Regions from separate parts of the Thermanaeromonas toyohensis ToBE genome, predicted to be linked through region 3. Evidence: riboswitches for the same ligand, from Rfam matches in the RefSeq annotation. Region 3 holds a riboswitch; each other region holds the start of a gene.
The links. Region 3 has a riboswitch for cobalamin ahead of cobN (cobaltochelatase subunit CobN). Riboswitches for the same ligand answer to the same signal wherever they lie in the genome.
Positions count from the first base shown of each region.

Region 1: it holds a riboswitch for cobalamin, as region 3 does, so the genes downstream of both, cobU (bifunctional adenosylcobinamide kinase/adenosylcobinamide-phosphate guanylyltransferase) here and cobN (cobaltochelatase subunit CobN) in region 3, are expected to answer to the same signal.
Region 2: it holds a riboswitch for cobalamin, as region 3 does, so the genes downstream of both, B9A14_RS04190 (S-layer homology domain-containing protein) here and cobN (cobaltochelatase subunit CobN) in region 3, are expected to answer to the same signal.
Region 4: it holds a riboswitch for cobalamin, as region 3 does, so the genes downstream of both, thiC (phosphomethylpyrimidine synthase ThiC) here and cobN (cobaltochelatase subunit CobN) in region 3, are expected to answer to the same signal.

Region 1 is NZ_LT838272.1:1,781,310-1,783,508, forward strand. It holds gene B9A14_RS09175 (Gfo/Idh/MocA family protein) at 1-772, shown strand, start outside; cobalamin riboswitch at 869-1,056, shown strand; gene cobU (bifunctional adenosylcobinamide kinase/adenosylcobinamide-phosphate guanylyltransferase) at 1,157-1,786, shown strand; gene cbiD (cobalt-precorrin-5B (C(1))-methyltransferase CbiD) at 1,783-2,199, shown strand, end outside.
Region 2 is NZ_LT838272.1:856,424-858,622, reverse strand. It holds gene B9A14_RS04190 (S-layer homology domain-containing protein) at 1-1,034, opposite strand, end outside; cobalamin riboswitch at 1,181-1,376, opposite strand; gene B9A14_RS04185 (nucleotidyltransferase family protein) at 1,522-2,121, opposite strand.
Region 3 is NZ_LT838272.1:406,611-408,809, forward strand. It holds gene B9A14_RS02010 (DUF134 domain-containing protein) at 94-546, shown strand; cobalamin riboswitch at 591-786, shown strand; gene cobN (cobaltochelatase subunit CobN) at 886-2,199, shown strand, end outside.
Region 4 is NZ_LT838272.1:1,201,568-1,203,766, forward strand. It holds gene lipB (lipoyl(octanoyl) transferase LipB) at 1-489, shown strand, start outside; gene B9A14_RS18220 (putative PEP-binding protein) at 599-691, shown strand; cobalamin riboswitch at 735-951, shown strand; gene thiC (phosphomethylpyrimidine synthase ThiC) at 1,061-2,199, shown strand, end outside.

The DNA.
Region 1 (2,199 bases), 1.4 Mb from region 3:
GGGCATAAAGCATATGGTCGCTTTTAATTACCGCTTTGTACCTGCTTTAAGGCTAGCCCGCAAGCTTATAAACGAAGGTAAGTTAGGGAGAATATATCAATTCCGGTCTAATTTTTTATCCGATCGCTTATCTAACCCCCAAGCCCCTTGGGCTTGGCGCCTTTCTAAAGAAAAAGCAGGGAGCGGAGTGCTGGGGGATTTAAACTCCCATGCTATAGATATGGTCCGGTTTCTTTTGCAAACAGAAGTGCAGGCGGTTTTAGCTTGGAACCCCACCCTTATTTCCCACAGGCTTACACCAGAAGGTAAAAGTTGCCCTGTAGAAGTAGATGATGTGTCCCTTATTTGGCTTAAACTAGCCAATGGCGCCGTGGCTTGCCTGGAAGCGAGTAAAGTAGCTACCGGATATAAAACCACCTGGCGTATTGAAATCCATGGGAGCGAAGGGGCTTTAGCTTTCGATTTAATAAGGGGTAATGAACTGCAATTTTTTAGCCGCCGAGATCCGGTAGAAATACAAGGTTTTCGGCTTATTCATGTAACAGAGCCCGAGGTCCATGACTATATAAGCTATTGGTGGCCGCGAGGGCATGGGCTAGGATGGGAGCATTATCATATTAATATGCTCGAGCATTTCCTGCGCTGTATTGCCACTGGAGATAATGTGGCTCCCTGGGGAGCAACCTTTCTTGATGGCTTGCGCTGCCAAGAAGTAATAGAAGCCGCTCTTACATCTAGCAGACAGGGCGGCTGGATCGAACTGGTCTATTAGATAAGGCTAGATTTATTGCAAAAGCTTCATTAAGAGGGACCTGTTTCCCCCTTGCTTCCTACTTTCTTTTCCGATATACTGGAGACAGCTAAAATTTTATATTTTTACCGGATGGGTGCCTTTGCGGGGCGTAAAAGGGAATCAGGTGGGAATCCTGAGCGGTCGCGCCACTGTAACCGGGGAGCTTTCCTTTTTGAGGGAAGCCACTGGGTAGTTTTACCTGGGAAGGCTAAGGAAAGCGGTGAGCCGGAAGCCAGGAAACCTGCCCGTCCGGATGTGCCGCTTACCCTCGCGTCAAGGGGAAGGGCTAAACTGTATGTATAGAAAACCCAGCCTCCAGGCGAGAGGCTGGGTTTTTAGTTAAGGGGGCCAAGGGGTGGGAGCTTGGCGGAAAAGGGCAAGTTGGTATTGGTCACTGGCGGAGCTAGCAGCGGTAAGAGCCGTTTTGCCGAGGAGCTAGCCGCTAGGTTAGCCCAAGAGGTTGTTTATATCGCTACTGCCCGGATCACTGATGAAGAAATGGCTAGGAGGGTGGGCAAGCACAAGGCTAGGAGGCCCGCCTCTTGGCGTACAGTTGAGGAGCCCTGGGATCTCAAGCGGGCCTTACAGGAATGGGGCCAAGCCAGCAGGACAATACTGGTGGATTGCCTGGGGACATATGTAACTAATTTGTTGGTAGACAAGGGTATGGAGGAGGAAGAGGTAAGCCTCACTCTACAGGACTTTGCTCGGCTGGCCTGGGCTTCCCCCGCTGATGTTATTATAGTAAGCAATGAGGTAGGATGGGGTGTGGTACCTTCTTATCCTCTAGGGAGAGTATTTCGGGATCTTTTAGGTGCGGCTAACCAAGAGATAGCTTGTCTGGCCGATGAGGTCTATTTGGTGGTCTCCGGTCTACCTTTGGAGATAAAAAGCCTGGCGCAGGCCGGACTTAAAAACTTTTCTAAAGAAGAAGCGAGCTTAGACGGGCGCTTGCCCTGTGATACACTACTACTTGGAGGAAAGAAGAAATGAGTAAAGGATGGCGGCGGGGATATACTACGGGTACTTGTGCAGCGGCTGCGGCCCGGGCAGCGGTGAGAGCTCTTTTGGAGTCTTGCCCCTCCGAGGATAGGGTTAGGGTAACCCTGCCCCGGGGAGAAGAAGTCGAATTACCGGTTATGGTAAAGCGGGGTGAAGGATGGGCCGAGGCTATAGTAATTAAGGATGCTGGAGATGATCCGGACATTACCCATGGTGCTGCCATCCATGTACGGGCCAGCTTCATAGACAAGGGTATCACCTTACGTGCAGGACCGGGAGTAGGGATAGTCACCAAGCCTGGGCTTCCTGTACCGGTAGGTGAACCGGCCATCAACCCTGTTCCTCGGGCCATGATTAAGAAAGCTGTAAAGGATTTCCTTCCTCCTGACCAGGGAGTGGAGCTT
Region 2 (2,199 bases), 450 kb from region 3:
ATGCCTCGGGCAATAAGCCTTTTAGCCATAAATTCAATATCATTTTTTGCCCAGTGAGAAGAGATATCATTAAAGGTTACGACGGAAGGGTCAATGTAAAACTGAGTGTTTAATAGATTATAGGCACTAAGGGCCCAGGTGGCGTCCATAGCGTTCTGGGACGTCCCAAAGCTCCCGTCTGGATTAAGGGCCTTATTCATCAGGTAGTCGATGGCTGTTTTTCCCGTACTGCTCTTCCATTCAGCAGGATCCAATCCCAACACCTTTAGGGTCACAATTACTTCTGCAGTATCGATCACTGGATCATCCATGCCAGCCACAAAGCTGCCGTCGTCCTTTTGCTGGTTCTTCATCCAGTTAAGCCCGTTATTAATAGCGGTTTGGATCTGGCTATCTTGTCCTGCTGGATCCAGATAATGGAGTGCCCTTACTGCCTGGGCCGTGGTCATGAAATCAGCATAGAAGTTACCCTCCCAAGTGAACCCCCAGGCTCCGTAACCACGATCGCCAACTTTTGTGTTCTGGGTTCCCAAGATATAGTCTTTGGCATACACTTTATTAATCACCGAAATTAATCCTGCTCGGCCTAAAAGGTCGAAGGCTGGCATGTTGCTAAAAATACTGTAATCCCCAGTGTCGAATCCATAACCTGTCTGTCTGGCTTTTAATATCTGGACCAAACTATCTACCAGATCGTTTCGCCCCAACGACTGTGCGGCCACCAAATCCTGGGCCAAAACCTTAGCTCTGATTTGACTACTGTTGGAAATATCACTGTAGACTGCGTTTGTTACAGCGTCTTTAAGGCTTTCCCCATTGTATACCCAGCCGCTGACGTCAACACCAGCTTGAGTTAGAATATAGAAACCATAGGAACCTACCCCAGCATCATGATTCTGGAAGCCATTTTTTGTATACTCATCTCGTAGAAACTTAATAGCATAGTCGGCCGGTGAAGATACTTCACTCGTCCAACCTTTAGCTATAGGCAGAGAAAGAATTAGAGACGTCAAGATAATCCAAATCAAGCTCATCTTTTTCCACTTATTTCTATAAGCAGACAATCTTTATTCCCCCATTCCTTTAAATTTGCCCTCTGCTTTCCCCAGACGAGGCTTTAGTAGTCTATAAAGAAGCGATACGTAAAATAAATAATCACCTCCCTATCCGCGTAGGTCGGTTAAGTTTACGGTAACGGGCAGGTTTCCTGGCTCAGGTTCATCGGTTCCCTACGTCTTCCCAGGGCTTAAAAGCCCCAGTGACCTATATGTAGGGTTCCTCCCCCTCACAGTGGCGGGACCGCGCCGGATTCCCACCGGCTTCCCTTTTAACTTTTACCCCTTCCGGGTAAAAGCACCCGTACCTGGATAAACCTTTAATTTTTGATTTTTACTCGTGATTTTTACTCGACTGTGTTACTTACTATTCGCTGTCACTTCATTTTTTTCCTGCTGGTTAGTGTCAAAATTGACTAACTGTTTGCTTCTTACGAGCGCGATGTCCCAAAAATCAATGTTTAGCCTAAGATAGCCCTTGATCTTTAACAGCGTTAATATAAGCCTCACTCTGTCTCAAGGCCTCAGTTAAAACGTCCTCTACTTGCTGCTCTCGAGCTGCCTCCTTAAGGTATTCTAAATCAATCTCGCCAGCATGAAGTGCAAGAAGCTTGGCTGCCCACTGAGCATCCGCTTGGCTCTTCCAAAACTTCGCTGCAGCCAACCTGTCTACTACCAGATCCTCAATCCCAATTATAAAAGCTTCCATACCGTTTATTTCTACGGTAACCACTTTTTCTAGGGAACCTGCTAAAAACTCATCGGGTATTTCTATAGCCAGGTCAAGCTCTTCATGATACCAGTGCCGTTCACCAGGCCGGCGTAAGAAGCCCATTTCTTCCAAAATAAGTTTAGCCTGCTCTCTTCCGTTAACTACCAGGTCTATATCTTTTGTGGCATATCCACCTAAGGTATAAAACTCTAGAGCCCGGCCTCCTACTAAAATAGGTCTAATCCCCTTAGGTTTAAGGGCCTCGGTTAATACCGCTAGTACCCCCAAAGCCTTTCTAAGCGAGTCCTTTTCTTGGGTCAAGCTAGTAAGAATATCTCCTAACCGCTCGTTCATTTCATACGATACCTCCGGGGACCGACCTTTTCTATACTACCATTAACTAAACTCTTCTGCCATCGCTTATAGTCCAAC
Region 3 (2,199 bases):
TAGGCTAAAGATAGGGCAAAAATATGATAAAATTAAGGAGGAGCAATTTTGTTAACGCCCCAATTAAATAAAAAGCAAAAATGGGGGAGTAAAGTGCCGAGACCACCTAAATGTCGGCGTGTGGCTTTCATTCCGGGTATTACCTATTTTCAACCAGCTGGTATCCCTCTAGAACAGGTAGAAGAAGTTGTCCTGGCGTTAGAAGAATTGGAAGCTATCCGCTTAAAAGATCTAGAAGGATTAGAACAAGAAGACTGCGCTGCTAGGATGCATGTTTCCCGCCCCACCTTTGCCCGGATTTTAAATGCAGCCCGGGCCAAGGTTGCGGAAGCTTTAGTTAGCGGGAAGGCTATTAAGGTAGAGGGGGGTTGCTACCAGCTGGTGGGAAGAATATGCTGTCCCCAATGTGGCAGGAGATGGGAGCCAGAAGAGGATAGCTTAGAGTTTTGTCCCCACTGTGGAAATAGGGGCTCAATAAGGGGGGCAGGAGCTCCGCGAAGGTGCCGTAGGCGGCATGGATGGCAGGAAGGGGAGGATACTTCATAAACCTTGCCAGGCCCTAAGGTAGGAATTAAAGTAGGAATCAAGAAAAGAAGTAGCGAAGTACGGGTGCCCTTAACCTTTAAAGGGTAAAGGGTTAAAAGGGAAGCCGGTGAGAATCCGGCGCGGTCCCGCCACTGTGAAGGGGAGGGCCTTACATTTAGGTCACTGGGGTTTTAAGCCCTGGGAAGACGTAAGGTTCCGGTGAACCTGAGCCAGGAAACCTGCCCGTTGACTTTTAGCTTGCCCACCTACGCGGATAGGGAGGGGAGCGGGGAAAGACATCCTCCACCAAGGTAGGTGGAGGATTTTTTTCTGCGCTTTTAAATTAGAGGGGGAGGCTTAATGGGGTTTAAAATATGCTTTTATACAGCCATTGAAGGGGAATTAGGTGTTTTAAGCCGGGCTGTCCTAAAGGTACAGCAGGATTATGGCCAGATAGTAGAAGTTAGGGCTTTTTCTCACCGGGGAGAAGGTGGAGAGTCGACCAGGCAAATTTGTCAATTAGCCTGTGGTGTTGATCTCATTATTGTGCACCTCATGGGGGGGCCAGATTCCCTGCCCGGGCTTCAAGATCTGGTACAACTAGCCAGGGGGAATAACCTTCCCTTGGCTGTAGTACCTTCCGTGGGAGACGACAGCCAACTTCTTCTTTCTTTAAGCAATATGGAACCTGAGGATTACCGCCAGGTGCGACTTTATATCGCTTATGGTGGGGAAGAAAACCTTAAAAACCTTCTTCTTTGGGCGGCTAGCCGTTATGGTGGCGTAGAAGTGGTGGCAGCCGAACCCCGTCCCCTACCGTGGGAGGGTTTTTACCATCCGGACTACCCGGATCCAGAGAGGGCGGCCGCTTACCTAAAGGAGAAACTTAAAGAAAATAGGCCAGTAATAGGGATTCTTTTCTACCAGAGTTCTTGGGTAGCGGGTAATACAGCCTTTATCGATGAACTCGTTCGGCAAATAGAAAAACGGAATGGAGTGGCTCTTCCAGTCTTCCTTTACGCCACCAGAAATGATGAATTAGGTAGCCACGGCTTGGCCTGGGTACTAGAAAATTATTTCATGCAGGACGGCCTTCCAGTAGTAGATGTAGTGGTCAATACCCTCATGTTTTCCCAGACCATGGCTACACCTACTTTTAGCCGGGTAGGAGAAAAAGGGTTATACGAGCGGCTGGGCGTGCCCCTGATTAAAGCTATCGTTTCCTTAACACCTTATGAGGAGTGGGAAAAAAGCCAGCAGGGCCTGGGTCCCCTAGACGTAGTTATTAGCGTGGCTTTACCTGAGTTTGACGGGAACCTAATCAGCGTGCCTATAGCTACCCGGGAAGAGAGCGGGGAGGATCCTTTAACTGGGGCTGTCCTTACTAGGTATGTACCCATCCCCCAGCGGATAAATAAAGTGGCCTCCCTGGCCTTGCGCTGGGCCTGGCTCCGGCGCAAACCCAACCGGGATAAAAGGGTGGCTATTATCCTCCATAATTACCCACCGCGCAACGACCGGATAGGTTGCGCCTTTGGTCTAGATACTCCAGCCAGCGTGCACCGTCTGCTGGTAGCCATGCGGGCGGCCGGTTACCGGGTGGAGGACTTACCGCCGGATGGAGCAGCCCTTATGGAGAGGATTTTGTCCGGGTTGACCAATGAGCGGGGCTGG
Region 4 (2,199 bases), 790 kb from region 3:
AGTAGTAAAAAAGAGCATCTCCTGGTGGGCCCAGAAGTTTTAAAGGAGCTGGGGATAGAGCTTGTGGAAGTGGACCGGGGTGGTGATATCACCTACCACGGTCCGGGCCAGATAGTAGGTTACCCTATCTTAGACTTAAACTATTATGGAAAAGATTTACACAGGTTATTGAGGCTTTATGAGGAAGTGATGCTTAAGGTAGTAGCTAGTTATGGGTTAATAGGTAGCCGTAAACAAGGGCTAACAGGAGCTTGGGTGGGGGATAAAAAGATTGGTGCTATAGGAGTGGCTGTAAAGCGTTGGGTAACTTACCACGGGTTTGCTTTTAATGTACAGGCAACCTTAGAAAACTTTTCTCTGATCGTGCCTTGTGGGTTGCAGGATTATGGGGTTACCTCTTTAGAAGATTTAATAGGGCGCCCTGTACCTATGGAAGAAGTTAAAGAACGGCTCCTTAAAGCTTTTAGAGAGGTGTTTGGTTTCTTTTAGGTTACCAGGGCTTCGCTAAGGTAGAAGATTTAGGTACAACGCCAATGCCGCGCTCAAATAATAACTTTGTGATATCACAGGGAATGTGATATAACAAAATAAGTTAGGTCTGTGCGGTGAGCTAGGGGGAGAAGTGACAGCAGCGGCCCTTTTAGTGGGACTAGGCCTAGATGAGATAACGCTAGAGCCACACCTCTATTGACACCAGGGGAAATCATATACTAAAATCATAAACGAAAAAATTAATAAAGATAACCCGGCCAGGTGCCCGTCTAGGGAGAATAGGGAATTGGGTGTGAATCCCAAGCGGTCCCGCCACTGTAACCGGGGAGCGAACCTAAAAGAAGGCCACTGTTCCTTAACCCGGAGGGTAGAAGTTTAGCTACCGGGGAAGGGGGATGGGAAGGCGCAGGGGAGCAAGGATCCGGGAGCCAGGAGACCTGCCTGGTCGTAAGGAGTACACCTTCTCGCGGAAAGAAGGTGGGAAGCCCTGAGGATGATGGTAAAGTTCTCAGCGATGCTGGGAACTTTTTTATTTTACTTATTTAAAGGTAAAGGAGGTAGCCGCTCCATGACTCAACTGACCAGCGCCCGGCAAGGAATAATTACACCAGAAATGGAGGAGGTGGCTCTCAAAGAGGGGGTTACCCCGGAATTTATAAGGCAGGGAGTGGCCGAGGGAACCATAGTAATCCCCCGCAATGTTAAGCGCCGGAATATAGTTCCTATAGGTATCGGAAAAGGGCTTAGAACTAAGGTAAGCGCAAGTGTGGGGTTGTATGGAGACAGGGCAGAAATGGGGGTAGAAATAGCTAAAATTAAAGCAGCAGTAGAAGCGGGCGCGGATGCTATTATGGACCTTAGTGTAAGCGGGGATATCAACGCCATGCGCGAGGCTTCCCTCACCTCTACGCCTACTCCTGTTGGTACCTTACCTATCTACCAGGCCTTTGCCGAAGCGGCTAGAAAATATGGATCTTCACTCAAAATGGAAGTGGAAGAACTGTTTGAAGTTATCGAGCGCCAGGCTGCCGAAGGCGTAGATTTTTTCGGGCTACATTGCGGACTCACCATGGAAATAGTGGAGCGGGCCCAAAGGGAAGGGAGAGTAGATCCCTTAGTGAGCTACGGGGGTTCCCATCTTATGGGATGGATGTTGTATCACCGCAAGGAAAATCCCTTGTATGAGCACTACGATCGCCTTCTGGCTATCGCCTATAAATATGATGTTACTTTAAGCTTAGCCGATGGGATGCGACCGGGGTGCTTGGCCGACTCTTTAGATGGGGCCCAGGTACAGGAACTGGTGGTCTTAGGGGAATTGGTAAGGAGGGCTAGAAAAGCAGGCGTACAAGTAATGGTTAAAGGGCCGGGGCATGTTCCTTTAAATAAACTTAAAACTACTATAGCGCTTGAGAAAAGCCTTTGCCAAGGAGCACCCTACTTCGTTTTCGGCCCTGTTGTTACAGATATTGCTGCAGGCTATGACCACATAAGCGCGGCCATAGGGGGGGCTATCAGCGCTTGGGCGGGCGCGGAGTTTATTTGCTATGTAACTTCCGCCGAGCATCTAGGCCTACCTGATATAGAGCAGGTGCGGGAAGGTGTGATAGCTGCGCGCATCGCTGCCCACGCCGCTGATCTAGCCAAGGGGGCATCTAAAGCTTACGACTGGGATTTAGCCCTTTCCCGAGCCAGAAAAGAGTTAGA